Regions from separate parts of the Variovorax sp. OK605 genome, predicted to be linked through region 3. Evidence: riboswitches for the same ligand, from Rfam matches in the RefSeq annotation. Region 3 holds a riboswitch; each other region holds the start of a gene.
What was found. Region 3 has a riboswitch for glycine ahead of BM013_RS05510 (ABC transporter substrate-binding protein). Riboswitches for the same ligand answer to the same signal wherever they lie in the genome.
Positions count from the first base shown of each region.

Region 1: linked by a shared signal. The riboswitch ahead of BM013_RS11180 (D-amino acid dehydrogenase) and the one ahead of BM013_RS05510 (ABC transporter substrate-binding protein) in region 3 are both predicted to bind glycine.
Region 2: linked by a shared signal. The riboswitch ahead of gcvT (glycine cleavage system aminomethyltransferase GcvT) and the one ahead of BM013_RS05510 (ABC transporter substrate-binding protein) in region 3 are both predicted to bind glycine.

Region 1 is NZ_FOWL01000003.1:634,135-644,370, forward strand. It holds gene rfbA (glucose-1-phosphate thymidylyltransferase RfbA) at 1-625, opposite strand, end outside; gene rfbD (dTDP-4-dehydrorhamnose reductase) at 646-1,536, opposite strand; gene rfbB (dTDP-glucose 4,6-dehydratase) at 1,533-2,606, opposite strand; glycine riboswitch at 2,733-2,823, shown strand; glycine riboswitch at 2,860-2,974, shown strand; gene BM013_RS11180 (D-amino acid dehydrogenase) at 3,065-4,366, shown strand; gene BM013_RS11185 (FIST signal transduction protein) at 4,405-5,685, opposite strand; gene BM013_RS11190 (PhaM family polyhydroxyalkanoate granule multifunctional regulatory protein) at 5,731-6,498, opposite strand; gene BM013_RS11195 (aminotransferase-like domain-containing protein) at 6,569-8,014, opposite strand; gene BM013_RS11200 (LysE family translocator) at 8,137-8,736, shown strand; gene BM013_RS11205 (DMT family transporter) at 8,733-9,695, shown strand; gene BM013_RS11210 (VOC family protein) at 9,695-10,177, shown strand; gene BM013_RS11215 (aminotransferase-like domain-containing protein) at 10,190-10,236, shown strand, end outside.
Region 2 is NZ_FOWL01000014.1:159,467-169,702, forward strand. It holds gene BM013_RS30155 (TetR/AcrR family transcriptional regulator) at 1-475, shown strand, start outside; gene BM013_RS30160 (DUF3014 domain-containing protein) at 690-1,619, shown strand; gene gcvP (aminomethyl-transferring glycine dehydrogenase) at 1,726-4,635, opposite strand; gene gcvH (glycine cleavage system protein GcvH) at 4,767-5,138, opposite strand; gene gcvT (glycine cleavage system aminomethyltransferase GcvT) at 5,217-6,398, opposite strand; glycine riboswitch at 6,452-6,564, opposite strand; glycine riboswitch at 6,577-6,667, opposite strand; gene BM013_RS30180 (hypothetical protein) at 6,702-7,271, opposite strand; gene BM013_RS30185 (MFS transporter) at 7,481-8,674, opposite strand; gene BM013_RS30190 (AraC family transcriptional regulator) at 8,767-9,552, shown strand; gene BM013_RS30195 (transglutaminase domain-containing protein) at 9,569-10,236, opposite strand, start outside.
Region 3 is NZ_FOWL01000002.1:238,372-248,607, reverse strand. It holds gene BM013_RS05530 (M81 family metallopeptidase) at 1-1,266, opposite strand, end outside; gene BM013_RS05525 (dipeptide ABC transporter ATP-binding protein) at 1,309-2,937, opposite strand; gene BM013_RS05520 (ABC transporter permease) at 2,941-3,897, opposite strand; gene BM013_RS05515 (ABC transporter permease) at 3,917-4,858, opposite strand; gene BM013_RS05510 (ABC transporter substrate-binding protein) at 4,881-6,464, opposite strand; glycine riboswitch at 6,605-6,729, opposite strand; gene BM013_RS05505 (hypothetical protein) at 6,923-7,699, opposite strand; gene BM013_RS05500 (ABC transporter ATP-binding protein) at 7,778-8,413, shown strand; gene BM013_RS05495 (NADP-dependent isocitrate dehydrogenase) at 8,562-10,236, shown strand, end outside.

The DNA of each region.
Region 1 (10,236 bases), on a different contig from region 3:
CTTGATTGACTGCGGTGATCTCGAGTTCGCCGCGCTCGCTCGGCTTCACTGCCTTCGCAATGTCCACCACCTGGTTGTCGTAGAAGTAGAGCCCCGTCACCGCATAGTTGCTCTTCGGCTTCAACGGCTTTTCTTCGATGCTGCTGGCCTTGCCCTTCGCATCGAACGCGACCACACCATAGCGCTCGGGGTCCTGCACGTGGTACGCAAACACGGTAGCGCCCGACTGCTTGGTATCGGCTGCCGAGAGCAGATTCACGAGGTCATGGCCGTAGAAGATGTTGTCGCCCAGCACCAGCGCGCTGGGCGAATTGCCCACGAACTCGTCGCCGATGATGAACGCTTGCGCCAGCCCGTCCGGACTCGGCTGCACCGCGTACTGCAGGTTGATGCCCCACTGGCTGCCGTCACCCAGCAACTGCTGGAATCGGGGCGTGTCCTGTGGCGTGCTGATGATCAGGATGTCGCGCATGCCGCCGAGCATCAGCGTGCTCAGGGGGTAATAGATCATCGGCTTGTCGTAAACCGGCAGGAGCTGCTTGCTCATTGCCAGTGTGGCCGGATGCAGCCGCGTGCCCGAACCACCGGCCAGGATGATGCCCTTGCGTTGCGTTGTCTTGGTCATGTTTTTCTTCTCGTGAGAGTTCACAGGGTCTCGCGCAGCATGCGCGCGACGCCTTCCTGCCACGGCGGCAGGCGCAGGCCGAAAGTGGTCTGCAATTTGGTGGTGTCCAGGCGCGAGTTGTGCGGGCGCTTCGCCGGCGTGGGGAACGCGCTGGTCGGCACCGGTTCGACGGCCTGCGGCCCGGCCCTGAGCTCGACACCCGCCTGCTGCGCCATCTCGAGCACGAAGCGCGCATAGCCGTACCAGGTGGTCTCGCCGCCGGCGATCGCGTGATACAGACCCGCCTTGGAAGGGTCCTGCAACGTCGCGCGAATGGCATGCGCCGTCACGTCGGCCAGTAGCTCCGCTCCGGTCGGCGCGCCGAACTGGTCGTCGATGACGGTCAGCTTGTCGCGCTCCTTGGCGATCCGCAGCATGGTCTTGGCGAAGTTGCCGCCGCGCGCCGCGTACACCCAGCTCGTACGAAAGATCAGGTGCTTCGCGCAGTTCTGCGCCACCAGTTGTTCGCCTTCGAGCTTGGTCTGGCCGTACACGCTGAGCGGACCCGTCGCGTCGTCTTCCTTCCAGGGCTTGCTGCCGCTGCCGTCGAAGACGTAGTCGGTCGAGTAATGCACCATCAGCGCACCGATCTGCTGGGCCGCTTCGGCCACGACGCCGGGCGACGTGGCGTTGAGCTTGCGCGCGAACTCGGGCTCGCTCTCGGCCTTGTCGACGGCCGTGTGCGCAGCGGCGTTCACGATGACGTCGGGGCGCACCTTCAGCACCGTGTCGGCCAGCTGCTCGGGGCGGCTGAAGTCGGCGCGGAAATCCGTGCTGTCGAAATCGAGCGCAACCAGTTCGCCGAGCGGCGCCAGGCTGCGCTGCAATTCCCAGCCGACCTGTCCGCCCTTGCCCAGCAGCAGCAGCTTCATGTGGCGGCCTTTGCGTCGTCGTATTGCTTCTCGACCCATTCGCGGTAGGCGCCGCTCTGCACGTTGCTCACCCACTCGCTGTTCGCCAGGTACCACTCGACGGTCTTGCGGATGCCGGTGTCGAAGGTTTCAGCGGGCTTCCAGCCGAGTTCGCGCTCGAGCTTGCGCGCGTCGATGGCGTAGCGGCGGTCATGGCCCGGGCGGTCCGTGACGTAGGCGATCTGCTCCTTGTACGGCTTGCCGTCGGCGCGGGGGCGCAGCTCGTCGAGCAGCGCACACACGGTGTTGACGATCTCGATGTTGGGCTTCTCGTTCCAGCCGCCCACGTTGTAGGTCTCGCCCAGCCTGCCCGCTTCGAGCACGCGGCGAACGGCGCTGCAGTGGTCTTTCACATAGAGCCAGTCGCGCACCTGCATGCCGTCACCGTACACGGGCAGGTTCTTGCCGGCCAGCGCGTTGACGATCATCAGCGGGATCAGCTTCTCGGGGAAGTGGAACGGGCCGTAGTTGTTCGAGCAGTTCGTGGTCAGCACGGGCAGGCCGTAGGTGTGGTGCCAGGCGCGCACGAGGTGGTCGCTGGCGGCCTTGCTGGCCGAGTACGGGCTGTTGGGCTCGTACTTGTGTTCTTCGGTGAAGGCGGGGTCGGTCTTCGAGAGCGAGCCGTAGACCTCGTCGGTCGACACGTGCAGGAAGCGGAAGGCGGTCTTCTCGTCGGCCGGCAGCGCGCTCCAGAAGCCGCGCACGGATTCGAGCAGGCGGAAGGTGCCGAGCACGTTGGTCTGCACGAAATCCTCGGGGCCGTGGATCGAGCGATCGACGTGCGATTCCGCGGCGAAGTTCACGACGGCGCGCGGCTTGTGCTCGGCCAGCAGGCGGTCGATCAGTGCGCTGTCGCCGATGTCGCCCTGCACGAAGATGTGCTTCGGGTTGCCCTTGAGCGACGCGAGGGTCTCGAGGTTGCCCGCGTAGGTCAGTTTGTCGAGGTTCACGACCGGCTCGTCGCTGTTCGCGATCCAGTCGAGTACGAAATTGGCGCCAATGAAGCCGGCGCCGCCGGTAACCAGGATCATGGGGTCCCTTTTATGTTGTGAAAACTCGCCCTGCGGCAAATCACGAATGATCAACCGGCCATTATCCCATCGGCCCGGCGCCCAAAAACCGGCGGGTTGGCAGCCACGCAGCCCCCGCCTACAATCGCGCCCACTGCAGGAGAGCGGGCCACCCCGGTGGCCCTACCGAAGGCGCAAACTCCCATAAACGCTCAGGTCGGCCCGACGAAGTCCCGATGGAGGATTTCGGCAAGGGGTCAGTACTGCATCAACTGAAACGCCGTCTGGAGAGCCGCCACGCCATTTCATGGCCGTGACGCACCGAAGGAGCAAACCCGCTGCGGGCGCAGCGGGTGAATCTCTCAGGTACCGAGGACAGGGGGAGCGGCAACTTGGACACGGCCGTCCGGTTGCCTGCTATTGATTCAATAGCACACCACGCCCGTCGTTCAAGCGCTGCAACCTCAAAGGTACTTGAAATGCGCGTGATCGTTCTTGGCGCCGGCCTGCTCGGCGTGACCTCGGCTTACTACCTCCAGCAACTCGGCCACGACGTGACCGTGATCGACCGGCAGGCCACCCCCGCCGCCGAAACCAGCTTCGCCAACGGCGGGCAGATCTCGGTCAGCCATGCCGAACCCTGGGCCAACCCCAGCGCACCGCTCAAGGTGCTGCAATGGCTGGGCAAGGAGGACGCCCCGCTGCTCTTCCGTATCCGCGCCGACATGCGCCAGTGGCTCTGGGGCCTGCAGTTCCTGCGCGAATGCACCCCGGCGCGCACCCGCCACAACATCGAGCAGATCGTTCGTTTGGGTACATACAGCCGCGACATGTTGCAGCAATTGCGTCGCGACACCCATCTGGCCTACGACCAGCGCACCCAGGGCATCCTGCACTTCTATACGACGCAGAAGGAATTCGACGGCGCCCTTGCCCCCGCCGAGCAGATGCGCGCCCTGGGCTGCGAGCGCCAGGTCATCTCGGCCGACGAGGCCGTGAAGATCGAGCCCGCCCTCGCCCACATCCGCCCGAAGCTGGCCGGCGCCACCTTCACGGCCGAAGACGAATCCGGCGACGCCAACCGCTTCGCGCGCGAACTCTGCAAGCTCGCGGCGGCGGCCGGCGTGAAGTTCCTGATGAGCCACACCATCACCGCGCTGCGCGAAGCCGGCGGCAAGATCGACCACGTCGAAGCCACCGACAACGAAGGCCGCTTCCAGCGCATCCGCGGCGACGCGTTCGTGATGGCGATGGGCTCGCTGAGCCCGCTGCTCGCGGCGCCGCTGGGCATCCGGCTGCCGATCTACCCGGCCAAGGGCTATTCGGTGACGCTGCCCGTGAAAGACGCCTCCAAGGCCCACCAGGTCTCGCTGACCGACGACGAGTTCAAGCTGGTGTTCTCGCGCTACACGTCCGAGTCCGGCGACCGCCTGCGCATCGCCGGCACGGCCGAGCTCAACGGCTACGACCGCGACCTGAACCAGGTGCGCTGCGAAGCCATCGTGCGCCGCGTCGAAGCGCTGTTCCCCGGCGCCGGCGACACCACGCAGGCCCAGTTCTGGACCGGCCTGCGCCCCGCCACGCCGAGCAACGTGCCGCTGATCGGCAAGACGAAGCTGCAGAACCTGTTCCTCAACACCGGCCACGGCACGCTCGGCTGGACCCACGCCTGCGGCTCGGGCAAGTCGATCGCGCGCATCGTGAGCGGGCTGGCGCCCGAGGTCGATTTCGCGTTCACCGGCATGCCGGCACCGCAGCCGCGCGTGCTGCAGCCGGCCTGACCGCCTGATGGCTTGGTGACCGGACTGCGGCGTTCGCTTCAGTCGTTGCTGGTGAACACCGTCAGCACCCCGGTATAGCCATACAGGTGGTGCCGGGCGATTTCACCCGCGGCAAAGAAGCCGACCAACGGCACATCGCCCAGCGCGTGCCGCACGATCTGCAGCTCGGCGCCCGGCGCGCCGAAGTGCGGTCCGCCGCGGCCGGAGCAGCTCACGTACACCGCGCCGGCAATGCGCCGCGCCGGGTGCGGCGCCGCCTCGGCCTCGCCGGCGGCCACGGCGCGCGCGGTGGCCAGCGTCTGTTCTTCGGGCTCCAGCTCTTCACGGATTTCCGCGCAGATGCGCATCAGGTCGGCCCGGGCGGCCTGCGCGTTGCGGCGGCAGAAGGTCAGCCGCATGCCGGCCTCGGCGGTGTCGGCAATGGCGATGCCGCGCCGCGTGGGGTCCAGGCCGATGATGTGGCGCACCAGCACGTCGGCCCCCAGGTCGCCGGTGCGGCGGATGCCGTCGCTGCCCGCGTCGGCCAGACCGACCAGCGTGTTGCGCACGGCGTCGATGGCTTCCTGCGGCCGCTCGAGCGACACCTGCAGGTCGGCCAGCAGCACGTCGAGCGCCGGTTCGCCGTCGAGCCTGAGCAGCAGGTTGCCGTCGGCCTCGGTGATCTCGCGCTGGCGCCCCGCCCCCGAGCGCAGCGGCTGGCAGCCCTGCGTGACGCGCGACACCAGCCGCACGCCCTCGCCGAACACCACGCCCGACAAGCCGCCCGAGAACACGCCGCCCGCCGCGCCGTGGCCGCGGATGTTGCCGTTGCCGCCGATCGCGAACTGCAGCGCGCTGCCGCGGCCCGAGGTCAGGCCGCCGAACAGGTAGCCAGTGTCGGTGCGCCCGGCCATCTCGCCGATCAGCTCGGCCAGGTCGGGCGTTGCGGGGTCGGCGTGGACCAGCGCGGTGTGCGCCTCGAAGCCGCTCATTTCCGAGTTGCCCAGCGGCGCCACGCCCGAGAACACGCGGTACTGGTCGCTGGGCAGCGCGCACAGCATCAGGCTGATGCCGGGCTCGTCGAAATACTCGGCGTTGTTGGCCGACACGCCGATGCCGACGGTGCCCGACCAGTCGGTGACCTCGGGCAGCTCGGCGCTCAGGTGGTCGAGGATGTCCTGCGCGTCGCTCGCATAGTGGTCGGTGATGTAGAGCAGCCCGAGCGTCGGCGACGACGCGTAGTCGGGCAGTGCCATCTGCGCACGCAACTGGGCCAGCACGAGGCCGGCCGCCATGCGCCATTGCGGATGGGTGGCATGGCCGGTGGGAAACAACTTCATGATGCGTGCCAACCCGTTCTCTTCGGAAAATATGTGTGTATGACGTCAGCGCCGGCCGGAGGTTCGCTTGCGGGCGGCGGTCGCGGTCTTCTTCTTGGCGGCCGGCGTGGCGGCCGCCTTCTTAGCGGCGGTCCTGGCTGCGGTCTTGGCTGGCGCGGCCTTCTTCGCCGCGGCGGGCCTGCCCATCGCCTGGCCGACCACGTCGGCCAGCGGCTGCGCCATGGCGGGCACCTTCAGCTGGGCCGCGTCCTGCAGCGCCGAACTGGCGATCTGCTGGAACTGCTCGGTGAGCGAGCCCCACCATTGCATCGGGTCGACCACGCCGGCGCCGCCGGCCTTGGCACCGGCCGACGCCCTGGCGCGCGGCTTCTTCGGCGCGGGCGTTTCCTCTTCGGGCGCCTCGTCCTCGACCTCTTCGAATTCCTCGACCTCTTCGACCTCCTCGGGCTCCGGCGCGGCGGGCGCCGGCGCCATCGCGCTCGCCTGCTTGGTGAACGCGCTGGCGATGTCTTCCATGCGCACGTTCATGCCGCGCAGTGTCGACAAGGTCATCTTCTGCACCTCGAGCGCCTGGATCGTCGCCTTCAGCGCATGGCCGTTCTGCTCGAGCCAGTACTGCACGGTCTTGAGTTCCTGGATGCGCTTGTCGACTTCTTCCACGCTCAGCGTGGGCGCCACCCAGCTCGCCAGGCTGGGAATGCCGGGCACCGAGCCGGTGCCGGCGCCTGCGGCGGCACCGCCGGCAAGGTTCTTCAGGAAGTCGAATCCGGGAACGAATTGGCTGAAGTCGAAGGGCTTGCTGGTGTTGCTCATGCGGCAGGTCTCCGGGGTGGGTTTTCTTGTGTTGCCAGCTTACTCCAAGGCCCCGGGGTTTTCGCGGCCGTCAGAGCTCGCCGCGCACCTTGCTGAAGACTTTCCAGAAGGTCGCGTCCTGCGAGGTCGCGAAGTTGATCCGCATCATCGTGCTGGGCGGGCGGCGCGCATGGAACAGCGAGCCCGGCGCCAGCAGGTAGCCCTGGTCGAGCATGCGCTGCGTGAGCGCGTCGGTGTCCACGCCGGTGTCGACCCAGCCGAACAGCCCCGCCGGCTCCGACGCGAAGGTGCAGCCGTGCGCGATGGCCAGCTTCACCGAGCGCCCGCGCGCGCCGTCGAGCCGGATGCGCACGCGCTCCGAATGCCGGCGCAGCTGCCCCTGGTCGATGCACCACGACAAGGCCCGCTCGAACAGCGTGGGCGAGGTCAGCGTGGCCAGCAGCTTGGTTTCGAGCAGCCGCTCCTTCAGCGCGGGCGCCGCGGCCAGGAAGCCGATGCGCCAGTTGGGCGCGATGATCTTCGCGAAGCCGCTCACGTAGATGGTGCGCTGCAGCCCGTCGAGCGCGCTCAGCCGCGTGGCGTGCTCGGGCGCGAGGTGGCTGTAGGTGTCGTCCTCGACGATGTGGAAGTCGTGCGCGTTGGCCAGCTGGAGCACGCGGTGCGCGCTACCCGGCGTGAGGCTGTAGCCGGTCGGATTGTGCAGCACGCTCACGCTCACGAACAGCTTCGGCTGGTGCAGCGCGCAGTACTGCGCCATCACCTCCAGGTCGGGCCCGTCGGCGCGCCGCGGCACCGGCAGGATGCGCATGCCCAGCGCTTCCAGCCGCGCAAACTCCAGCGCCCAGCCCGGCTCCTCGACCATCACCGGGTCGCCCGCGCGCAGCAGCGTGCGGCTCACGATGTCCAGCGCATGCGTGGCGCCGATGGTGGTCACGATCTGGTCGGGCGAGGCCGGCACGTTGATGCCCACCAGCTTCTGCGACAGGCTGCGCCGCAGGCTCATGTCGCCCGACGGCTCGCCGTACTGCAGCGACAGCTCCTGCAGCGCGGCCGTGCTGGTCATGCGGCGCACGGCCGTGGGCATGAAGGTCGACGCCATCCAGTCCGGCGGGAACACGCCCATGCCGGGCTGCGGCTTGTCGCTCGGGCGGTGGAACATGCTGCGGATCAGCGAGCTGGCGTCGGCCGGCACGCGCGAGGCCATCATCTGCACGGCCATCGCCGCCGGCATGCCGCTCACGCCGCCGGGGTCGGCGCCGTTGTTCGAACGGCCCTCCTGTATCGGCGCCGAGTCCCGCACATAGAAGCCGCGCTGCCGCCGCGCCTCGACCAGCCCCTGCGCCAGCAACTGGTCGTAGGCCGCCACCACGGTGTACGGGCTCACGCCCTGCTGCCGCGCGCACTCGCGCACCGAGGGCAGGCGGGCGCCGGGCGGCAGCAGCCGCGTGCGGATGCGTTCGGCAAGACGGTCGGCCAATTGCCCGGTGAGCGACTGGGTGGAGGTGCGTGTCAGCATGCGTTCAAGTGCTCCGGAAAAGCCTTGTGGGCTCTGTGCCGCAGGATTGACCAATACAGATTCCGTGATTGTTCGACTATCTGTACTGGCACTGTAATGGTCGCAAGTTTAGAGTGTGTGTCATGAACTGGCAAGAATTCACCGCGCTGCTGGTGCTGGCCACGGCGATGAGCTTCTCGCCCGGACCCAACACCACGCTCTCGACCGCCCTGGCGGCCAACGGCGGCCTGCCGCGCGCGATGCGCTTCGTGCTCGCCGTGCCCATCGGCTGGACCTTGCTGCTGGCGCTGAGCGCCGCCGGCATCGGCGCGCTGGTGGTCGCGGTGCCCGCGCTGCGGGTGGCCATCAAGGCGCTGGGCATCGGCTACCTGCTGTGGCTCGCCTACAAGCTCAGCGGCAGCGGCACCCTCGGCAAGGCCGACGGCGCGAGCCTGTCGGTCGGCTTCGGCCAGGGCGTGATGCTGCAGTTCGTGAACATCAAGGCCTGGCTGCTGGCGCTCACGCTGGTGGCGGGCTGGATCGCCGGCCAGCCTGACGCGCTCGGCCGCTTCGCCATCGTCGCGCCGGTGATGCTGGTCTACGCCTTCGCCAGCAACTTCGCCTATGCGCTGGTCGGCGCGCTGCTGCGCGACTGGCTCACCAAGGGCGCGCGGCTGCTGTGGTTCAACCGCGCCATGGGCCTGGTGCTGGTGCTCACCGCGTGGTGGATGGTGAGCGTATGAAGCTCGACATCAAGGACGAGACGCTGGGCATGTGGCTCGGCGTGGTCGGGGTGGCCATGTTCGCCATCACGCTGCCCATGACGCGCCTGGCCACCGGCTCGCAGGAGGCGCCCCAGCTCTCGCCGTGGTTCGTGACGCTCGGGCGCGCGGCGCTGGCGGGCGTGCTGTCGGCCATCTTCCTGCTGGTGACGCGTTCGCCGCGGCCGGCGCCGCACCAGTGGAAGTCGCTGGGCGTGGCGGTGCTGGGCAACTGCATCGGCTTTCCGCTGCTGCTGGCCTATGCGCTGCGCGTGGTCACGGCCAGCCACGCGGCGGTGGTGACGGCGCTGCTGCCGCTGGTCACGGCCGCCGTCGCGGCCTGGGTGCTGCACCAGCGCGCGCGGCTGGGCTTCTGGCTGTGCGCCGTCGCGGGCAGCTTGCTGGTGGTGGTGTTCTCGGTGCTGCGCGCGAGCCAGACCGGGCATGGCTTCGGCTTCGAGTGGGCCGACCTGCTGCTGGTGGGCGCGGTGATCGCGGCCTCGTTCGGCTACATCTACGGCGCGCAGGTCACGCCGTCGCTGGGCGCCGAGCGCGTGATCTGCTGGGTCTGCGTGATGGCGCTGCCGTTCACGCTGCCGGCCACGCTGGCGCTGTGGCCGACGCAGCCGGTGGCCACCTCGTCGTGGCTGGGCTTCGTGTACGTGGGCATGTTCTCGATGTGGATCGGCTTCTTCGCCTGGTACCGCGGCCTGGCCCTGGGCGGCGCGCTGCGCGTGAGCCAGACGCAGCTGCTGCAGCCCTTCCTGTCGATCCTGGCGTCGATCCCGATCCTGGGCGAGCCGCTGGACCTGGTGACGCTGGGCTTCGCCATTGCCGTGGTGGCCACGGTGGTGATCGGCAAGCGCCTGTCGCAGCCGGCGGCCAACAGCGCCTCCCCTGCCTCCTCAAGCGCAGGCACCGCCGCGCCCAGGAGAGGCTGATGTTCAGCCACGTCACCGTCGGCAGCACCGACCTGCCGCGCGCCGCCGCCTTCTGCGACGCCTTCTGCGACACCTCCTGCGACGCCGTGCCGGCGCCGCTGGGCCTGGCGCGCCGCCCCGTCGTGCCCGACGCCGGCCCCGAGGCCGCCTGCCGGACCGCGCCAGGGCACGCGCTCCCGCGCTTCCATGTGCACAACCCGCTGGACGGTGAACCCGCCAGCGCCGGCAACGGCAGCATGGTCGCGTTCGACGCGGCCTCGCCCGTTGCCGTAGCCGCCGCCCACGAGGCGGCCCTGCGCCACGGCGGCCTCGACGAAGGCGCGCCGGGCCCCCGCCCACGCTACGGCCAGGGCTATTACGGCGCCTGCCTGCGCGACCCGGACAGCAACAAAATCCAGGTTGTGTACCGTGGCGGCCTCCAAGCGGACCGGCCTTCGCGATCCGCCTGTACGCTCCTACCCGACTCTCACCTCACCGCCTGAAAGAAGACCCTCATGAACTGGACACTCGCCGCCCGCGCCGCAAAGATGAACCCCTCGGT
Region 2 (10,236 bases), on a different contig from region 3:
CTACTACTACTACGCGACCAAGGAAGAGCTGTACAGCGCCACCTTCGCGCCGCTGCTGGAAGAGTGGGACAGCGCGCTGCGCATCCTCAAGGCCGAGACCGAGCCCGCCGTGGCGCTGCGCGCCTATGTGGAAGCCAAGCTCAAGCTGGGGCGCAAGAACCCGCTGGAGGCGCGCCTGTTCGCCAACGAGGTGGTGCGCGGCGGCACCTTCCTGTCGGCCGCCGACCGGGCGCACATCGCGAACAGCACGGCCGCCAGCATCGAGGTGTTCGAGGCCTGGATGGCCGCCAAGAAGATCCGCAAGATCGACCCCCGGCACTTTCTCTTCATGCTCTGGGCCGCCACCCAGTTCTATGCCGACTACGAGCCCATCGTGAACGCGGTGCTGCAGGTGAAGAAACTCACCGCGGCGCACTACGACCAGGCGCTCGAAAGCATCGTGGGCACGGTGCTCGGCGGCGTGCTGGTCGACTGACCGCAGGCTGGCGATCGAACCCGCCGGACGGCCGTGACCGGCCCGGCGAAGAGCCGGGCCGAGTGAACTTCCGCGCGACGGGCGCGTCAGAGGGCATCACAGGCGTCACAGGGCGTTACGAGGATCTGGCTCGGGTGTGGTCCGAATTGGTGCACCATAGCCGCTCGCCTCCCTGAGATCCTTCCGACATTCCTCTCACAAGGAACCCGACCTCATGTCCGACAGCGACACCCGCGACACCAGCCACGCCCCCGACACCCGAGACACCGCCGATTTCCGGCCCCGCCGCGAAACGCCCACCGGCGCCATCGTGATCGCCGTGCTGGTGCTGCTGGCGGCTGCGTTCTTCGGCTGGCGCTGGTACCAGCAGCAACAGCAAAAGCCCGCCGAGCCCACGCCCGTGGCCGCGGCGCCCAACGACGCACCCGCACCGCCGCCGCCCGTCGCGGCGCAGCCCACGGGCCCGCAGAACCCGGTCGACGCGCTCGCGCCGCCGGACGCTGCGCTGCCCAAGCTGGCCGAATCCGATTCGCGCGTGATGAAGGCGCTGGCCGAGCTGCTCGGCGCGAAGAACGCCGACGCGTTCCTGCGCTCCGACGGCATCGTGCATCGCTTCGTGGCCACGGTCGACAACCTCGCGCGCGAACAGGCGCCGGCCAACACATGGCCGGTGCAGCCCACGGGCCAGCGCTTCATCACCGAAGGGCAGGGCGAGGCGCAGACCATCTCGCCGAACAACGCGGCGCGCTACAACGCCGCCGTGCTGCTGGCCGGGTCGATCGATCCGGCGAAGGCCGCGGCGGTGTACGCCAGGCTCTACCCGCTGTTCCAGCAGGCCTATGAGGAGCTGGGCTATCCGGGGCGCTATTTCAACGACCGGCTGATCGCCGTGATCGACCATCTGTTGCAGGCACCCGAGCCCGGCGGGCCGGTGCAGGTGCGGCTGGTCGAGGTGAAGGGCGAGGTGCCTTCGCAGCGCCCCTGGGTGCGCTACGAGTACGTCGACCCGCAGCTGCAGGCGTTGTCGTCCGGCCAGAAGATCATGGTGCGCATGGGCCCGGAGAACGAGCGCAAGATGAAGGCCAGCCTGCGCGGGCTGCGCCAGCAGATCGCCACGGGGGACGTGGCGAAGAAGAAGTCGTAGCCGCGTAGCCGCGTAGCGGGTCGACAGCGGGCGCTGCTGCCGCTGCCGCAGCGGCAACTGCAACTGCGCGCGCGGCCGAACCGCCGGCCGCCTCGCGCCCGCCTGCTCAGGCCTCTTCGGCTTCCTTGTAGTCGCCCACGGGCACGCAGCTGCAGAACAGGTTGCGGTCGCCGTACACGTTGTCGACGCGGCCGATGGGCGGCCAGTACTTCGCGTTCTTCAGCGCGGCCAGCGGGTAGGCGCCGAGTTCGCGCGAATACGGGTGCTCCCACTCGCTGCCCAGCAGGCTGGCCGCGGTGTGCGGCGCGTGCTTGAGCGGGTTGTCTTCCTTCGGCCAGACGCCTTCCTCGATGCGGCGGATCTCACCGCGGATGGCGATCATCGCGTCGATGAAGCGGTCGAGCTCGGCCAGCGGCTCGCTCTCGGTCGGCTCGACCATCAGCGTGCCCGGCACGGGGAAGCTCAGCGTGGGCGCGTGGAAGCCGTAGTCGATCAGGCGCTTGGCCACGTCCTCGGCGGTGACGCCGCTGGTGTCCTTCAGCGGGCGCAGGTCCAGGATGCACTCGTGCGCCACATGTCCGTTGGGGCTCGCGTACAGCGTGGGGTAGTGGTCCTTCAGGCGCGCGCTGATGTAGTTGGCGCTCAGGATGGCCGTTTCGGTCGCGGCCTGCAGGCCCTTGGCGCCCATCATGCGGCAGTACATCCAGCTGATCGGCAGCACGGCCGCATTGCCCAGCGGCGCCGCGGACACGGCACCGACGCCGTGCGACGGCACGCCGGCGGTCACATGGCCCGGCAGGTACGGCACGAGGTCTTCGACCACGCAGACCGGGCCCACGCCGGGGCCGCCGCCGCCGTGCGGAATGCAGAAGGTCTTGTGCAGGTTCAGGTGGCTCACGTCGCCGCCGAACTCGCCCGGCGCGGCCACGCCGACCAGCGCGTTCATGTTGGCGCCGTCCACGTACACGCGCCCGCCGTGTGCGTGCACCAGCTCGCAGAGTTCCTTCACGCGGGTTTCGAACACGCCGTGCGTGCTGGGGTAGGTGATCATCACCGCGGCCAGCTTGTCGCTGTGCTTCTCGCAGGCGCGCTTCAGGTCGTCCATGTCGACGTTGCCCTGCGTGTCGCAGGCCGTCACCACCACCTGCATGCCGACCATCTGCGCGCTGGCCGGGTTGGTGCCGTGCGCGGAAGACGGAATCAGGCAGATGTTGCGGTGGCCCTGGCCCTTGGCTTCATGGAAGGACTTGATGGCCAGCAGGCCCGCGTACTCGCCCTGCGAACCGGCGTTGGGCTGCAGGCTGATGCCGGCGTAGCCGGTGGCCTCGCACAGCCAGGCGCGCAGTTGCGCGTCGAGCTGGGCATAGCCCTGCTGCTGGTCGGCGGGTGCGAAGGGGTGGATGTTGGCGAACTCCGGCCAGGTGATGGGGATCATCTCGCTGGTCGCGTTGAGCTTCATGGTGCAGCTGCCCAGCGGGATCATGCTGCGGTCGAGCGCCAGGTCCTTGTCCGACAGGCTGCGGATGTAGCGCAGCATCGCGGTTTCGCTCTTGTGGGTGTTGAACACCGGGTGCGAGAGAAAGCCGCTGGCGCGGCGCAGGTCGTCGGGAATCAGCGGCGTGGTGTTCGCGGCCAGGTCGTCGAAGCGCGGCATCGCGGTGCCGGCCGGCACGAACAGGGCCCACAGTGTTTCGATGTCGGCGCGCGTGGTGGTCTCGTCCAGCGAGATGCCCAGGTGCTGCTGCAGGCGCTGGCGCAGGTTGACGCCGCCGGCCTGCGCGCGTTCGATGATGGCGGCGGTGTCGTCGCCGGTGCGAATGGTCAGCGAGTCGAAGGCGGTGGTGTTGACCGGCTCGCGGCCCATCTGCGACAGGCCCTTCGACAGGATGGCGGTGAGCACGGCCACGCGCTGCGCGATGCGCGTGAGGCCGTCGGGACCGTGGTACACGGCGTACATGCTGGCCACCACGGCCGGCAGCACCTGCGCGGTGCAGATGTTCGACGTGGCCTTCTCGCGGCGGATGTGCTGCTCGCGCGTCTGCAGCGCGAGGCGGTAGGCGGGCTGGCCGTGCGTGTCCACGCTCACGCCCACCAGGCGGCCCGGCAGCGAGCGCTTGAACGAATCGCGGCAGGCCAGGTAGGCGGCGTGCGGGCCGCCGTTGCACAGCGGCATGCCGAAGCGCTGCGTGGTGCCGCAGACGATGTCGGCATCGAACTCGCCTGGCGCCACCAGCAGCGTGAGCGCCAGCAGGTCGGCCGCGACGATGAAGGCGGCGTCGCACTGGTGCGCGTGGCCCGCGAGCGGGCGCAGGTCGTGCACATGGCCGGTGGTGGCGGGGTACTGCGCGAGCACGCCGAAGAACTCGCCGCTCACCATCAGCAGCGGCAGCGTTTCCGACACGGTGCTGACCTTCACCTCGATGCCCAGCGGCGCGGCGCGCGTCTTGATGACTTCGATGGTCTGCGGATGGCAGTCGCCCGAGACCAGGAACACGTTGCTCTTGCTCTTCACGCTGCGCTTGGCCAGCGTCATGGCCTCGGCCGCGGCGGTGGCTTCGTCGAGCATCGACGCGTTGGCGATGGCCATGCCCGTGAGGTCGCACACCATCGTCTGGAAGTTCAGCAGGGCTTCCATGCGGCCCTGCGAGATCTCGGCCTGGTAGGGCGTGTAGGCCGTGTACCAGGCGGGGTTCTCCAGGATGTTGCGCAGGATCACGCCCGGCGTGTGCGTGCCGTAGTAGCCCTGGCCGATGAAGTTCCTGAACACCTTGTTCTTCGACGCCATCGCCTTCAGCTCGGCCAGCGCGTCGGCTTCGGTCACCGGCGCGGGCAGGCGCATCGGCTTGCTCCTGCGGATGGCCGCGGGCACGATGCCGTCGATGAGCTCCGCGCGCGTCGTCGAGCCGATCACCGGCAGCATGCGCGCCTCGTCCGCCGCATCGATGCCGATGTGGCGGGCAAGGAATTCTTCGGCGTTCTCTAGTTCTTGCAAAGAGGGAAGGGCGGGCGTCGGCATGGCGGTGACTGTCTATCGGCGTTAATAAAAGAACTCAGCGGTCGCCGCCGGGCCGCCCCAAGGCGGACCGCGCCTTCCCCATGGGGGATGGAGAAGCACACGAAGTGGCAAGCCGAGGGGCAAACATCATTTCAGGATTCGGCGGCGAACTTGTCGTACGACGCGGCGTCGAGCAGGGCGTCGAGCTGCGCGGGTTCGCTCAGCTTGACCTTGAAGAACCAGCCGCTGGCCAGCGGGTCGCTGTTGGCGAGCGAGGGGTCGGCGCGCAGCGCTTCGTTCACTTCGGTGACTTCGCCCGACACGGGCATGAACACATCGGCGGCGGCCTTGACCGATTCGACGACGCCGGCGACTTCGCCTTGCGCGAAGCTCTTGCCGACTTCAGGCAGGTCGACGAACACCACGTCGCCCAGCGCATCCTGCGCATGCACGGTGATGCCGACGGTGGCCGCGTCGCCTTCGGCCGACACCCATTCGTGGTCCTTGGTGTACTTGATGCTCATGGAAAACTCCTCGTGGAAAAAATGTTTCGGGGTGCAGAGCCTAACGGGGCTCGGTGTGCATCAACCGCGTCAGCCGCGTCAACCACGGTAGTAGCGGGTGGGCACGAAAGGCATGGTGGACACTTCCATCGGCACCGGCTTGCCGCGCACGATGGCCTGCACGCGCGTGCCGGGCTGCGAGAACGCGGTGGCCACGTAGCCCATGGCCACGCAGCGGTCGGCCGTCGGGCCGAGCAGGCCGCTGGTGACGATGCCGATGTCATGGCCTTCGAAGGACTGCAGCACGGTCCCGTCGCGCACCGGAATGCGCTCCAGCGCCACCAGTCCCACGCGTTTGCGCTTGAGCGTGTCGTGGTCGGTGTGGCCGGCCGCGCCCGCGGTGGCCGCGGCCAGCTGCGCCAGGATCTTCGCGGCGCCGGGGAAGCCGCCTTCGCGCGCGCCGCCCGCGCGGCGCACCTTCTGCATCGCCCAGTTGAGCGAGGCCTCGACCGGCGTGGTGGTGGTGTCGATGTCGTTGCCGTACAGGCACAGGCCGGCTTCCAGGCGCAGCGAATTGCGCGCGCCGAGGCCCACGGGCTTCACCTCGGGCTGGGCCAGCAGCAGGCGGGCCAGCGCGTCGGCGTCCTTGGCGGCCACCGAGATCTCGAAGCCGTCTTCGCCGGTGTAGCCGCTGCGGGTGACGAAGGCGTCGACCTTGACTTTGTCATCGCCGATCTGCACCGCGCCGCCGGTCATGAACACGAAGCGCTCGATGCCGGGCGACAGCCGCGCCAGCGTGGCCGCGGCCTGCGGGCCCTGCAGCGCCAGCAGGGCGTGGTCGGGTAGGGGCTGCACGTCGCAGCGGCCGCCGATCTTCTGCTGGATGTGGGCGATGTCGGCCACCTTGCAGGCGCCGTTGACGATCACGAAGAGCGAGCCGTTGCCTTCGTTGAAGAACATCAGGTCGTCGAGGATGCCGCCTTCGTCGTTCAGCAGCAGGCCGTAGCGCTGCTTGCCGGCGGGCAGGTCGACCACGTCGACGGGCATCAGGGTTTCGAAGGCGGCGGCGGCGTCGGGGCCCACCAGGCGCAGCTGGCCCATGTGGGAAATGTCGAACAGGCCGGCCGCGTCGCGCGTGTGCTTGTGCTCGGCCATCAGGCCGGCGGGGTACTGCACCGGCATCGAGTAGCCCGCGAAGGGCACCATGCGGGCGCCGAGCGCCACGTGGAGGTCGTACAGCGGCGTCTTGAGAAGGGTGTCGGAGGCGGAAGAAGCAGCCACGGGGCTCTCCAGAGGGCAAAAGGGGCAGACGAAATCCATGACGCAAGCCATGGGCCACCCCTGCTGTCCGCTTTACCTGAGAGATTCACCCCACGATCGGGGTTTGCTCCTTCGGTGGGCCGGTGCACCGTTTCGGGTGCCGCGGCCTCTCTCCAGCAAGGAAACGCCGGTGTTCACCGGCGCCTTGTCAGTCCTTTTGCCTGAGCGTTCGGGAATCCCCTGCGCCTTCGGCGGCCCCGTCGTGCGGGGCTCTCTCCTGACCCGGGCGAGTGTAGTGGATCGCGCGGGGCCCAGGTTTTTGTTTCAGTGAACGATCTCGGCCGGCGGCAGCAGCCGGTCGATGCGCTCGCGCAGCGATTCGGCGCGCTCCGGACCGGCGGTCTTCTCGACCTCGCTGAGCATCAGCGCGGCGATGGTCAGCATCGCGTCGCGGTCGCGCGCCTCGCGCAGGGCGTCGCGCATCTGCAGCGCGAACCTGGGGTCGCGGCGCACGAACATGCGCTCGCACATGTCGAACAGGAACATGCGCGTGGTGGCCAGCGAGCGCTTGCCGTCGAAGCTGTCGGCCGAGGTGCTGACCTGGATCGGTTCCGCGACCGGGGCGGCCGCAGCCGCAGCCTGGGCCTGGGCCTGCGCCGCCTGCGCGGCGGCTGCTGCCGCGGCGGCGGCCGCCTGGGGGTCCTGCAGGTAGCCGCGCTGCACCAGCGCCAGCAGCGCCTGCTCGGCCTCGTCCCGGGTGGTGAACAGCGGACTGAAGTCGGTCAGCGAGCGCCGGCCGTCGGCCATCAGCAGCAGCGCGCGCTCACGCTGGGTGAGCGTGCGCTGGCCGCCCTGCAGTTCGTCGCGCGCCTTGTCGGTCTTGGTGGGAAGCATGCAGCCACAGCCTTGGGGAATCGAGGACTGCAGCATCGTTGCAAGTGGTGACACCTTCATGAACCATTCGACTTACAGGGCCACAAGCTCAGCCGCCTGCGCTTTCCTTGCGGATGAGCCAATGGTTGCGCGCGCGTTCAACCCATTCAACCCATTCAACCCGTTCAACCCGTTCAACCCGTTCAACCCGTTCAACCCGTTCAACCCGTTCAGGCCGCGGCACCCTCCACGCCCGCGCCCATCGGCTGCATCGACCGGTTGCGCAGCCGCAGCGCGAGCACCGTGGCCACGCACAGCACGCACAACACGGCGGTCAGCGTGACGCCCAGGCCGCGCGCGTCCGACAGCATGCCGAACAGCGGCGACACCAGCCCGCCCACCGACAGCGCCAGCCCGAGCGTGATGCCGCTGGCCGTGGCCGGGTTGCGCGGCAGGTAGTCCTGCGCCAGCGTCACCTGCGCGGCGAAGGGCAGGAACATGCTCATGCCGAGCAGCGCGGTGCAGGCCAGCGCCCAGCCGGCCGAGGGCGCGAGCACCAGGCCGGCCAGCGCCGGCAAGGCGAGCAGGTAGCCCGCGCGAATGGTGCCCATGCGCCCGATGCGGTCGCCCAGCCAGCCGCCGAGCAGCGTGCCCACCGCGCCCGCGGCGGTGAAGGCCGTGAGCGCCGCGGCGCCCTGGAAAGCCGTGCCGTGCAGGTCGCGCGTGATGCGCAACGAGAGCATCGACAGCACCGTGACGTACGGGATCGACCAGCCCACGATGGTCGCCACCAGCCAGCCGAAGGCGCGCCAGTCGTTGGGCGGCTTCGCCACTGCGGCGCCGGCCTTGCGCGCGGCGGCCGAAGCGGCCGCCGCGGCGCTGCCCGCGCGCCCCGTGCTGGCCAGCAGCCAGACCACCCCCATCACCACCGCCGGCACGCCCAGCAGGTAGCTGCGCGACAGGCTGCCGCCGCCCACCGCCGTGGCCGCCAGCACCGGCGCGAATGACGCGCCGATGGTGCCGCCCACCGAGAACACGCTCATCGCCTTCTGCGACGCACCGCCCGCCGCGCGCGCCGCCACCGTGGCCGGCGGGTGGTAGGCCGCGATGCCCAGGCCGCACAGCGCAATGGCGATCCAGGTCAGCAGGTAGCTCTGGCTCAGCCCCGCCAGCACCACGCCCAGCGCGGCCACCAGGAAGCCCGTGGGCACCAGCCAGCTGCGCGGATGGCGGTCGGCGTACAGGCCGAACAGCGGCTGCACCACGCTCGACAGCCCGGTGGCCGCCAGCATCAGGCCGGCCGCGGCCGTGTAGCTGTAGCCGCGCTCCAGCACCATGAAGGGCAGCAGCGCGGGCACCAGGCCCTGGTAGAGATCGTTGACGGCATGGGTGCCGGTGAGCAGCCCGAGGCGGCGCTTGTTCATGGCTATCGTTTCTTTCGTTTTCTTGTGAAAAAGCGATCGTAGGAAGCCGTGCGAAGATCTTCTCGCTACGAATTGGCAAACATCGTCGAGAAATGGACAAAGACATCAACCTGCGGCCCGAAGAGGGCGAGTCGACCCCGCGCGCCGTCGCGGCGCTGGCGACCGACCCGGCGGGCGACGCCTTCATTCCGTCGCATGTGCACCGGCGCGGGCAGCTGATCCATGCCATTTCGGGCGTGATGCTCGTGGGCGCGGCGGCCGGCAGCTGGGTGGTGCCGCCGGGGCGCGGCGTGTGGGTGCCGGCCGGCATGGCGCACGAGATCCGCATGGCCGGCGTGGTGAAGATGCGCACCGTTTTCGTGGAGCCCGGCACGCGCGCCGACCTGGGCGGCGAATGCCGCGTGATCCACGTCGGCGAGCTGCTGCGCGCGCTGATCGTCACCGCCGTGGCGCTGCCGCGCGATTGCGCGCCGGGCGGGCGCGACGAGCGCGTGATGGAACTGCTGCTCGACGAGATCGAGGCCGCGCCGGCCCTGTCGCTGCACGTGCCCATGCCGCGCCACGCGAGGCTGGCCGCGTTGTGCGAGGAACTGGTGCGCGACCCGTCGCGGCCCGCGTCGCTCGACGCGTGGGCGCGGCGCCTGCACATGAACAGCCGCACGCTCGCGCGCCTGTTCCAGCGCGAGACCGGCATGAACTTCGGCGCCTGGTGCCGGCAGGCGCGGCTGCTGCTGAGCCTGCCGAAACTGGCGGCGGGCGCGTCGATCCTCGAGGTGGCGCTGTCGCACGGCTACGAGAGCCCGAGCGCTTTCACCGCGATGTTCCGCCGCACGCTGGGCGTGCCGCCCAGCGCGTACCTGCGCCGGGCACCGTCCTGACCCGCCGGCCTGTTGCTCAGCAGCGCTGCGCGGCGTCCGTCGCATCCGCGGAAATCTCTTCCACGGTCACGGCCATATCGCCCATTTCCAGCGGCCCGTAGTTGGAGAGAAAAGCCACGTCCGCCGCGTCGCGCCCGTAGGCCAGCACGATGCGCCCGCCGCGCGGTTGGTCCTGCGTGGCGTCGAAGGTGTACCAGCGCCCGCCCACGAAGGCTTCGAACCATGCGTGCATGTCCATCGGGTCGAGTTGGTGGAGGTAGCCCACCACCAGGCGCGCCGGAATGCGCAGCGCCCGGCACATGCCGATGGCCACGTGCGAGAAGTCCCGGCATACGCCCGCGCCGTCGTTCAGCGTGTCCAGCGCGTCGGTCGAACCGTCGCTCACGCCGTACCTGTATTGAAGGTTGGTGTGGATCCATTGCCGGATGGCCTCGACCTGCGCATAGCCGGGCCTGGTATCGCCGGCGATGCGCCGGGCCCGCTCGCCCATCTTGTCGGACGGGCAGTAGCGGCTTTGCAGCAGGTACTGCAGCGCGTCGGAAGGCAGGTCTTCGACCGGCACCGCCGCGGCGTCGGGCGCAACGGCAATGGCGGCGTCCGCTTCCATGATCATCTCGACCTCGATGCGCATCTCGCCTTGCGGGATCTTCAGGCGCTGGCACAGGTTGCCGAAGCTGTCGACGT
Region 3 (10,236 bases):
CACGCCGTCGATCTCCAGGCAGGCGCTCGGGCCCAGCGACACCGTGCCGCCGCGCGACATCGGTCCCTTGCCCTGCACCTGGCCGTCGCTGAGCGCGGTCACGGTGAACACGCCTTCGACCGGCGCGTCGCTGAACTGGCCGCCCCACGTGGGCACCGAGGTGCCGAGCGCGATGCGGATCTGCGCGCCCACGCCGGCCTTGTGCGCGGCGGCCGCGGCCGCCGGGTCGAACATCAGCCCCAGCGCCACCTGGCCCGGGTAGCGCTGGCCCGCGCCCTCGGCCAGCAGCGCGTGCAGCATGCCGGTGGTGTTGCTGTCGGCGCCCGCGCCGGGGTTGTCCTGCGTGTCGGCGATCACGACCGGCTGGCTCGCGCCTTCGGCCAGTTCGAGCGCGCGCGCCACGGCCGCACGCGGCTCCAGCACCTCGAGCCGCCACTGCGAGCGCGGCTGGTCGATGCGCTCGTACAGCGCGGCCACGGCCGCGCCGGCGTCGTCGCCGTAGCCCCACACCACCGGGCCGCACTCGGCGATGTCGGCGGCCGGGAAGCCGGTGGCAAAGCTCAGCACCGCGTCGTGCTTCGCGTCGAGTTCCTTCAGCAGCCCGTACACCGACGCGGCCGGCTCGATCATGGTCGACTGCACGTTCAGCGGCAGCAGGAAGGTGAAGCGCCGCGCGTGCAGCGGCTCGCGCGCGCCGCGCGCCATGCGGCGCTCCAGCAGCGTGGCCGCGAGCCGGCCGGTGTCGGCCATGTCGATGTGCGGGTAGGTGCGGTAGGTGGCCAGCGCGTCGGCCTCGGCCAGCATCTGCGCGGTGATGTTGCCGTGCAGGTCCAGGCTCGCGACGATGGGCACACCGGGGCCCACCAGCGTGCGGATGCGCGCGATCAGTTCGCCCTCGGGGTCTTCGAGGTGCTCGGTCACGGCCGCGCCGTGCAGGTCGAGGTACACCGCGTCGATGCCGCCATTGGCCAGCGCCGCGGCCAGGTCCTCGGTGATGGCGCCCGAGATGCGCTCGAAGGCGTCCTCGGTCACGTGCGCGGACGGCGTGGCGCCGGCCCAGGCCGAGGGCACCAGCGACCAGCCCTTTTCCTTCGCCGCGTCGATGAAGCCGCCGACCGGGATGTTGCGGCCCGCGTAGGCCTCGACGATCGCCGCGCCGCGCCGGTACGGCGGAAAGCTCGAGCCCGCGTTGAACGCGGCCCAGTCGGCCTTGCTGGGCGCGAAGGTGTTGGTCTCGTGCTGGAAACCGGCGATGAAGACTTTCATGGATTCCTTGTCGTGGGGTGAAGCAATGAACGGGGCGCAGCCCTAGCTGCGCGCGAAAGCGAAGTCGCGCCCGGGCGCAGCAGCCAACAGTTTGCGCGTGTATGCATGCTGCGGTGCAAAGAACACCTCGCTCACGGCGCCGCGCTCCACGATCTCGCCCTGGCTCATGACGATCACGTTGTCGCAGATCTGGCTGGCCACGCGCAGGTCGTGGGTGATGAAGAGAATGCCGATCTTCAGCCGCTGCTGGATCTCGTCGAGCAGCCGAAGAATCTGCGCCTGCACCGACACGTCGAGCGCGGACACCGCCTCGTCGGCGATCAGCACCTTGGGCTCGCAGGCCAGCGCGCGCGCAATCGAGATGCGCTGGCGCTGCCCGCCCGAGAACTCGCTCGGGTAGCGGCGCAGCGCGTCGGGCGACAGGCGCACCAGCCGCATGAGTTCCTCGGCGCGGGCCCAGGCCTCGGCGTGCGGCGTGCCGAAGTTCACCGGCCCTTCGACGATGGATGCCCCCACCGTCTGGCGCGGGTTCAGCGAGCGGTACGGGTCCTGGAAGATCACCTGCACCGTGCGCCGAAACGGCGACAGCGCGCGGCCCGTGGCGTGCGCCACCGAGCGGCCGTCGGCAAAAATGTCGCCCGAGGTCGGATCGATCAGCCGCGCAATGCAGCGCGCCACCGTCGACTTGCCCGAGCCCGACTCGCCCACGATGCCCACGGTTTCGCCGGGCCGCACGGCCAGCGACACGTCGCGCGCGGCCTTCACCGTGCGGCGCTTGCCCGGCCAGCTGCCGGTGACGTAGGTCTTGCAGATGTTCACCGCATTCAGCAGCGGATAGGCGTCGGCCACCGGCGCTCGCTTGTGCGCCGACAGCTCGGGCACCGCGTCGAGCAGCATCTGCGTGTAGGGCTCGCGCGGCGCGGTGAGCACCGCCATCTTGTCGCCCTTCTCGATCATGGCGCCCAGCTGCAGCACCACCACCTCGTCGGCGATCTCGGCCACCACGCCGAAGTCGTGCGTGATGAACAGCACCGCCGTGCCGTTCTCGGTCTGCAGCTCCAGGATGAGCTTGAGGATCTCGGCCTGCGTGGTCACGTCCAGCGCGGTGGTCGGCTCGTCGCAGATGAGCAGCGCGGGCTTCAGGATGAGCGCCATCGCGATCACGATGCGCTGGCGCTGCCCGCCCGAGAGCTGGTGCGGGTACGAGGCATAGATGCGCTCGGGCTCGGGCAGCCGCACGCGCGCCATGATCGCCAGGATCTTCTGCCGCCGCTCGGCCGCGCCCATGGACACGTGCTGCGCGAGCATCTCGTCGACCTGCGCGCCGCAGGTCATCACGGGGTTGAGCGCGGTCATGGGCTCCTGGAACACCATGGCCATCGACGGGCCGCGCAGCGCGCGCAGCCGCGCCTGCGGCGCCGCCAGCAGGTTCTCGCCCTGCAGCGCGATGGTGCCGCGCACGGGCACGTGCCCCGGCGGCAGCAGCCCCATCACGGCGTTGGCGATGACCGACTTGCCCGAGCCCGATTCGCCGAGCAGGCAGACGATCTTGCCGGGCGGCACGTCGAAGGAAATGTGGTCGACCGCATGCGCGCGGTCGCCGCCGGGCGGCAATGCGATGGCCAGGTCGCGCACGGAAAGAACCGGCAGGACAGGGGTGGGGTTCGTCATGGCTCAGCCTCCGCGCTTGTTGAACTTGGGGTCGAGCGTGTCGCGCAGGCCGTCGCCCAGGATGTTCACGGCCAGCACCGTGAGCGCCAGGAAGATGCCCGGGAACAGCACGTTGTGCGGGAACTGGTTGAACTGCGCGCGGCCCTCGGCCATGATGTTTCCCCAGGTCGCCATGTCCGCCGGCAGGCCCACGCCGAGGAACGACAGGATCGCCTCGACCAGGATGGCGGACGCGCACACGTAGGTCGCCTGGATGATCAGCGGCGCAATGGCGTTCGGCAGGATGTGCCGCACCAGGATCTTCCAGGTCGGCGTGTCCAGCGCGATGGCCGCTTCCACGTACGGCTCCTCGCGCACCGTGAGCACCACCGAGCGCACCAGCCGCGCCACGCGCGGGATCTCGGGCACCGCAATGGCCACCACCACCGTGAGCAGCTTGCCGCCGAACAGCGCCACCAGGCTGATCGCGAACAGGATGCCGGGAATGGCCATGACGCCGTCCATGAGCCGCATGACGGCGCTGTCGATGCGCCGGAAGTAGCCGCCCAGCAGCCCCACCAGCATGCCGAACACCACCGCCAGCGCGGCCACCGCGATGCCCACGGTGAGCGACACGCGCGCGCCGTACAGCGTGCGGCTCCAGATGTCGCGGCCCAGGCTGTCGGTGCCCATGACGAACAGGTGCTCGAAGGTGTCGCCGGCCAGGCTGTTGAACTCGCCGCGCGTGCCCGGCAGGATGTTCGAGCTGCCGGGGTCGATGGCGGTCGGGTCGATGGTGCCGAGCCACGGCGCGGCCAGCGCGATGAGCACCAGCAGCACCAGCACGCCGCCGCCGGCGCGCACCGACCCGTTGGCCAGGATGCGCTTGAGCAGCGAGCGGCGCCTGGGCGGCGGCAGTGCCTCCACGGCGCCGTCGGATGCAGGCCCCGGGGGGGCGAGGGAAAGAGACGAATCGGTCATGGTATTTCTTCGTGGCGGTTCAATACCGGATGCGGGGGTCGAACACCAGGTAGCTCACATCGATCAGCAGATTGATGAGCACATAGATGACGGAGAAGAACAGCGTGATGCCCTGGATCAGCGGAAAGTCGCGCGAGAGCACCGCGTCGACCGTGAGCTGGCCGAGCCCCGGAATGGCGAACACCGTCTCGGTGACCACCACGCCGCCGATGAGCAGCGCAATGCCGATGCCGATCACCGTGACGATGGGAATCGCCGCGTTGGCCAGCGCATGGCGCATCAGCAGGCGCGTCTCCGATATGCCCTTGGCGCGCGCCGTGCGGATGTAGTCCTCGGTCATGGCCTCGGCCACCGCCGCGCGCGTGACGCGCGCGATCAGCGCCACGTAGATGATCGACAGCGTGATCGACGGCAGGATCAGGTGCTTGAGCCACAGCAGCGGCCCCTGGCTCAGCCGCGCGTAGCCCTGCACCGGCAGCCACTGCAGGTGCAGCGCGAAGATCCAGATGAGCACGTAGCCGATGACGAAGGCGGGTATCGAGAAACCCATCACCGAGAAGCCCATGAGCATGCGGTCGAGCCACCCGCCATGGCGCCACGCGGCGATCACGCCCAGCGGCACCGCGATGAGGATGGTGACCACCAGCGTCACCGCGGCCAGCGACACCGTGGCCTCGATGCGCTGGCCGATCAGCTCGGTCACGGTCTTCTTCATGAAGTACGACTCGCCCAGGTTGCCCTGCAGCAGCTGCGCGCTCCAGTGGAAGAACTGCACGGGCAGCGACTGGTTCAGGCCCAGCTGCTCGCGCACCCTGGCGATGTTCTCGCTGGTGCCGCTGTCGCCCACGATGGCGGCCGCGGGGTCGCCGGGCGCGAGCCGCAGCATCAGGAAGACGATCAGCGCGACGATGACGAGCACCGGCACGGTCGAGAGAATGCGGCGTGCAAGAAAGAGCAGCATGGGCGGGTCCCGTGAGGCGGGCTCAGTTCTTCTTCAGGTTCCAGAACACGCCGACCGGCGAGCGCACCACGCCGCTCACCACGCCCTTGCGGTAGGCCGTGAGCGGCTTGTATTCGCCGATGGGCGCGTAGATGCCGGTGTCGTACACGCGCTGCTGGATGGCCGTGGCCAGTTCCTTGCGCTTGGGTTCGTCGGCCGTGGCGAGGAACTCCGACTTCAGCTGCTCGAGCTTGTCGTCGGTGGCCCAGCCGAACCAGCCCTTGTCGCCGGTGCCGGTGAGCGGTGCGAAGAACATCGGGTTCATGTTGTCGGCAATGCCCCAGCCGGTGATGAAGAGGTTCCAGCCGCCGTTGGTGACCGGGTCTTTCTTGGCGCGGCGCGTGACCAGCGTGGGCCAGTCCATCGACTGCATGTCGACGTTGAAGCCGGCCTGCTTGAGCAGCTGCGCCATCACCGGCGGAAACTTGTTGAGCACCGCGAAGTCGGCCGGGAACATCAGCACCACGGGCTTGCCGTCATAGCCGGCTTCCTTCAGCAGCGCCTTGGCCTTCTCGAACTGCGGCTTGCCGGTGAAGTAGCCGGTCTTGTCGGTCGCGAAGGTCGAGCCGCACGGGTAGATGGAGGCGCAGCTGTTGTACAGCTCCTTGTGCACCAGCTGGGCGCGCATGAGCGCCTCCTGGTTGATGGCCATGAACGCGGCCTGCGCGATCTTCGGGTTGTCGAAGGGTGGGATCAGGTGGTTCAGGTGCAGCGCGAACGAGCCCTTGGACACCGGGCTGTCGAGCGTGATGGCGGGGTTGTTCTTCAGCGCCGTGTACTGCTCGGAGGGCACCCACTCGATCATGTCGACCTCGCCGTTGGCCAGCGCGTTGGCCTGCGTCTGCGCGTCCTTCAGGATGATCCATTCCATGCGGTCGACGTACACGTTCTTGCCGCCGGCGGTGCCCGAGGGCGCCTCGGTGCGCGGCACGTACCTGGTGTTCTTCAGGTAGACGATCTTCTCGCCGGGGCGGTACTCGTCCTTCTTGAAGATGTACGGGCCCGAGCCGGTGGCGTCGTCGATCTGCTTGTCGGCGGGCGTGGCGGCCACGCGCGCGGGCATGATGAAAGGCGGGTTCGACGAAGGCTTGCTCAGCGCGTCGAGCACCATGCCGAAGGTGTCCTTGAACACCAGCTTGAAGGTGTTGGCGTCGACCGCCTCGGCCTTGTCGAGCGCGGCGAACATCTTCTGGCCCAGGCCGTCGCGCTGGCCCCAGCGCTTGAGCGAGGCGAGCACGTCTTCCGAGGTGACGGGCTTGCCGTCGTGGAAGGCCAGGCTCTTGCGCAGCGTGAAGGTCCAGGTCTTGCCGTCGGGGCTGGTCGTGTACTTGTCGACCATCTGCGGATGCACCTTGCCCTGCTCGTCCACGCCGAACAACGTGTCGTAGACCATGTAGCCGTGGTTGCGCGTGATGAAGGCGGTGGTCCAGATCGGGTCGAGGATCTTCAGGTCGGACTGCGGCACCAGGCGCAGCACCTTGCCGGTGTCCTGCGCGAAGGTGGTGGCTGCCGCCGCGGCCAGCAGGGCGCCCGCGAAGATGGCTTTCAGTCGTCGTTTCGTCAGCATGGGTCAGTTCTCCGGTTGAAAAAGGGGGACGCGAAAACGGGCAACGCCAGGAACACATGCGTCGTGTGGCGTTGCGGAAAACAAGTCATGGAAACAAGGAGGCTCCGGAAGCGAACACGGACACCCCGCGCTCTGCGCGGCGTGCCCCTGCTGTCCTTTTGCCTGAGAGATTCACCCCGCGCGCACATCGCACAGGGCTTGCCCCTTCGGCGGCTGCCCTCGGTCCCTGCAACGGGTCCGGTCAGCGCTCTCCAGCGTTAGAAAAATCCAGTCTTGGGACCTGAGCGTTCTGGGCTATCGCCTTCGGTAATGCACTAACTCGAAGCATCGAGCCGGCATTTCTCCTGGATGGATTTCTCCAAAGCAGTTTGCGTGCCACTCGGCGCGATGCGCGTGGCCCTCCGCTGCGCGCACGGTGCGCGTGCGCCGCGCACACGGTGCGCCGTACGCCTTTGTATTTACTGCGGCCCGCCGCAGAAGCCCGCGCGCTCGGTGGTCTTCGCGGTGAAGCGGATGCGCGAGCTGACCGCGGCGCTCTGCGGTTCGTTCTGGCCCCACTCGGTCTGCAGCCACGTGTACTGCCAGTCGTACAGGCCACCGGGTTTCGCGGCTTCGCCGTAGGCGATGCGCAGGCTGCCGTTGCTCTCGTCGTGGCAGTGCCTGGAGGTCTTGTATTCCTTCTCGCTGAAGCAGGCGCGGATCATCTTGAAGCACGAGAAGGGAATGTCTTCGTGCACGGCCTTGCCGTCCTCGAGCGGCACGAAGTCGGCGGTGTCGAACGAGGCGCCGCCGCCCGAGTACATCTCCGACACGGTCTGCAGCACGGCCACCGCCCACTTGCCTTCGGCCAGCGGATAGAGCGCGGGCGCGAGCGACAGGCGGGTCTCGGGCGCGCCCGCGTTGTCCTCCTTCCTGACGGACTCGGCGTAGGCCGGGAATTCGTACATGCGGTCGAGCTGCCAGCCCTTCGCGTCGGTGGTGCGCTTGACGCGCGCCATGGCCAGCGGCTGCGCGGAGAGCACGACGAAATCGCCCGGCGTTGCGCCGCGTGGGCGGTACAGGCCCAGCTGCTGCACGTCGCACGGCTGCGGCAGCAGGGCGCACAGGCGCGCACGCCATTGCGCATCGACCGACTCGGGCTTCTTCACCACCTCGAACACCTGCGCGGACGGCGCGGCGAGCATCGGGCCGGCGAACAACGACACGAGGAGACCGGTGGCGAGCAGCTTTTTCATGGAGCCGAATGGTAGCCACGGCGGGCGCCTTTCGTGCGGCCGGCTGCACAAGCTCGCTTGGTACAGTCGGCCGCGACCATGAACCCACCTACCCCCCTCCTCCAGATCGGCGCGCTCGGCTTCGCGTACCCCGGCCAGCCCGCCATCGCCTCGAACTGGAGCGCCGCCATCGGCCCCGGCGTGACGCTGCTGTACGGCGACACCGGCGCGGGCAAGTCGGCGCTGCTGCAGGTGATCGCGGGCGCGCTGCCCGCCACCGGCGAGCTGAGCGTGGCGGGCACCAGCCTGGCCGCGTCGCCCGAGGCCTATCGCCGCAACGTCTTCTTCGTCGACCCGTCCACCGACCGATTCGACCAGGCCACGGTGCACCAATGCACCGCCGCGCTGCGCGAGGGCGACGCGGGCTTCGACGACGCCCGCTGGCAGGCGCTGGTCGAAGGCTTCTCGCTGACCCCGCACCTGGAGAAGTCGATGTTCATGCTGTCGACCGGCTCCAGACGCAAGGTGTGGCTGGCCGCCGCCCTCGCCTCGAGCCGCCCGCTGGTGCTGCTGGACGAGCCCGCGGCCGCGCTGGACGCGGGTTCGGTGCGCTGCCTGTGGCGTTCGCTGTGCGAACTGGCCGAAGCGGGCACGCAGAGGGCCTTCCTGGTCGCCAGCGCCGAGCGCATCGACACCGTGCCGCTGGCGGCCACCATCGAGCTGCCGCTCCCCTGAAACCCCATTGACAAGGCGCCCGTGGGGGTGATCGCCCCTCGGGCGGACGAAACAGGTCGCCGACGGGCGACAATCGCGGATTCCGGCGGCCGATCCCGCCAGAAGTTTTCCAGCCAACCCGACAACCAGCATCTACGGAAGCAAGCGCATGAGCTCGAAGCAACCCACCATCGTCTACACCCTCACCGACGAGGCGCCCCTGCTGGCGACCTACGCGTTTTTGCCCATCATCCGCGCCTTCACCAACCCGGCCGGCATCAATGTCACCACGAGCGACATCTCCGTGGCCGCCCGCGTCCTGGGTGAATTCCCCGAATTCCTGAGCGACGCGCAGAAGGTGCCCGACAACCTCAGCGAACTCGGCAAGCTCACGCTGCAGGCCGACGCCAACATCATCAAGCTGCCCAACATCAGCGCCTCGGTGTCGCAGCTCAAGGCGGCGATCAAGGAACTGCAGGGCAAGGGCTACAAGATCCCCGATTACCCCGAGAGCCCGTCCACGGACGAGGACAAGGACATCCGCGCGCGCTACAACAAGTGCACGGGCAGCGCCGTGAACCCGGTGCTGCGCGAAGGCAACTCCGACCGCCGCGCGCCCAATGCCGTCAAGGAATACGCACGCAAGAACCCGCACAGCATGGCCGACTGGAGCCAGGCCTCGCGCTCGCACGTGTCGCACATGCACGGCGGCGACTTCTATCACGGCGAAAAGTCCATGACCCTGGACCGCGCGCGCAACGTGAAGATGGAGCTGATCACCAAGAGCGGCAAGACCATCGTGCTCAAGCCCAAGATCGCGCTGCTGGACCGCGAAGTGATCGACTCCATGTTCATGAGCAAGAAGGCGCTGCTGGCCTTCTATGAAAAGGAGATCGAGGACGCGCACAAGACCGGCGTCATGTTCTCGCTGCACGTCAAGGCCACCATGATGAAGGTCTCGCACCCCATCGTGTTCGGCCACTGCGTGAAGATCTTCTACAAGGAAGCCTTCGAGAAACACGGCAAGCTGTTCGACGAGCTGGGCATCAACGTCAACAACGGCATGGTCGACCTGTACACCAAGATCGCCACGCTGCCCCAGAGCACGCAGGACGAGATCAAGCGCGACCTGCACGCCTGCCACGAGAACCGCCCCGAGCTGGCCATGGTCGACTCGGCCAAGGGCATCACCAACTTCCATTCGCCCAACGACGTGATCGTGGACGCCTCGATGCCCGCGATGATCCGCAACGGCGGCAAGATGTGGGGCGCCGACGGCCGCCTGAAGGACGTCAAGGCCGTGATGCCCGAGTCGACCTTCGCCCGCATCTACCAGGAGATCATCAACTTCTGCAAGTGGCACGGCGCCTTCGACCCCAAGACCATGGGCACGGTGCCCAACGTGGGCCTCATGGCCCAGAAGGCCGAGGAGTACGGCTCGCACGACAAGACCTTCGAGATCCCGGAAGACGGCGTTGCCAACATCACCGACCTGGACAGCGGCGAAGTGCTGATGAGCGAGGACGTGGAGCAAGGCGACATCTGGCGCATGTGCCAGGTCAAGGACGCCGCGATCCGCGACTGGGTCAAGCTGGCCGTCACCCGCGCGCGCAACTCCGGCATGCCGGTGGTGTTCTGGCTGGACGCCTACCGCCCGCACGAGGCGCAGCTGATCACCAAGGTCAAGATGTACCTGCACGAGCACAACACCTCGGGCCTGGACATCCAGATCATGAGCCAGGTGCGCGCCATGCGCTACACGCTGGAACGCGTCGTGCGCGGCCTGGACACCATCAGCGCCACCGGCAACATCCTGCGCGACTACCTGACCGACCTGTTCCCCA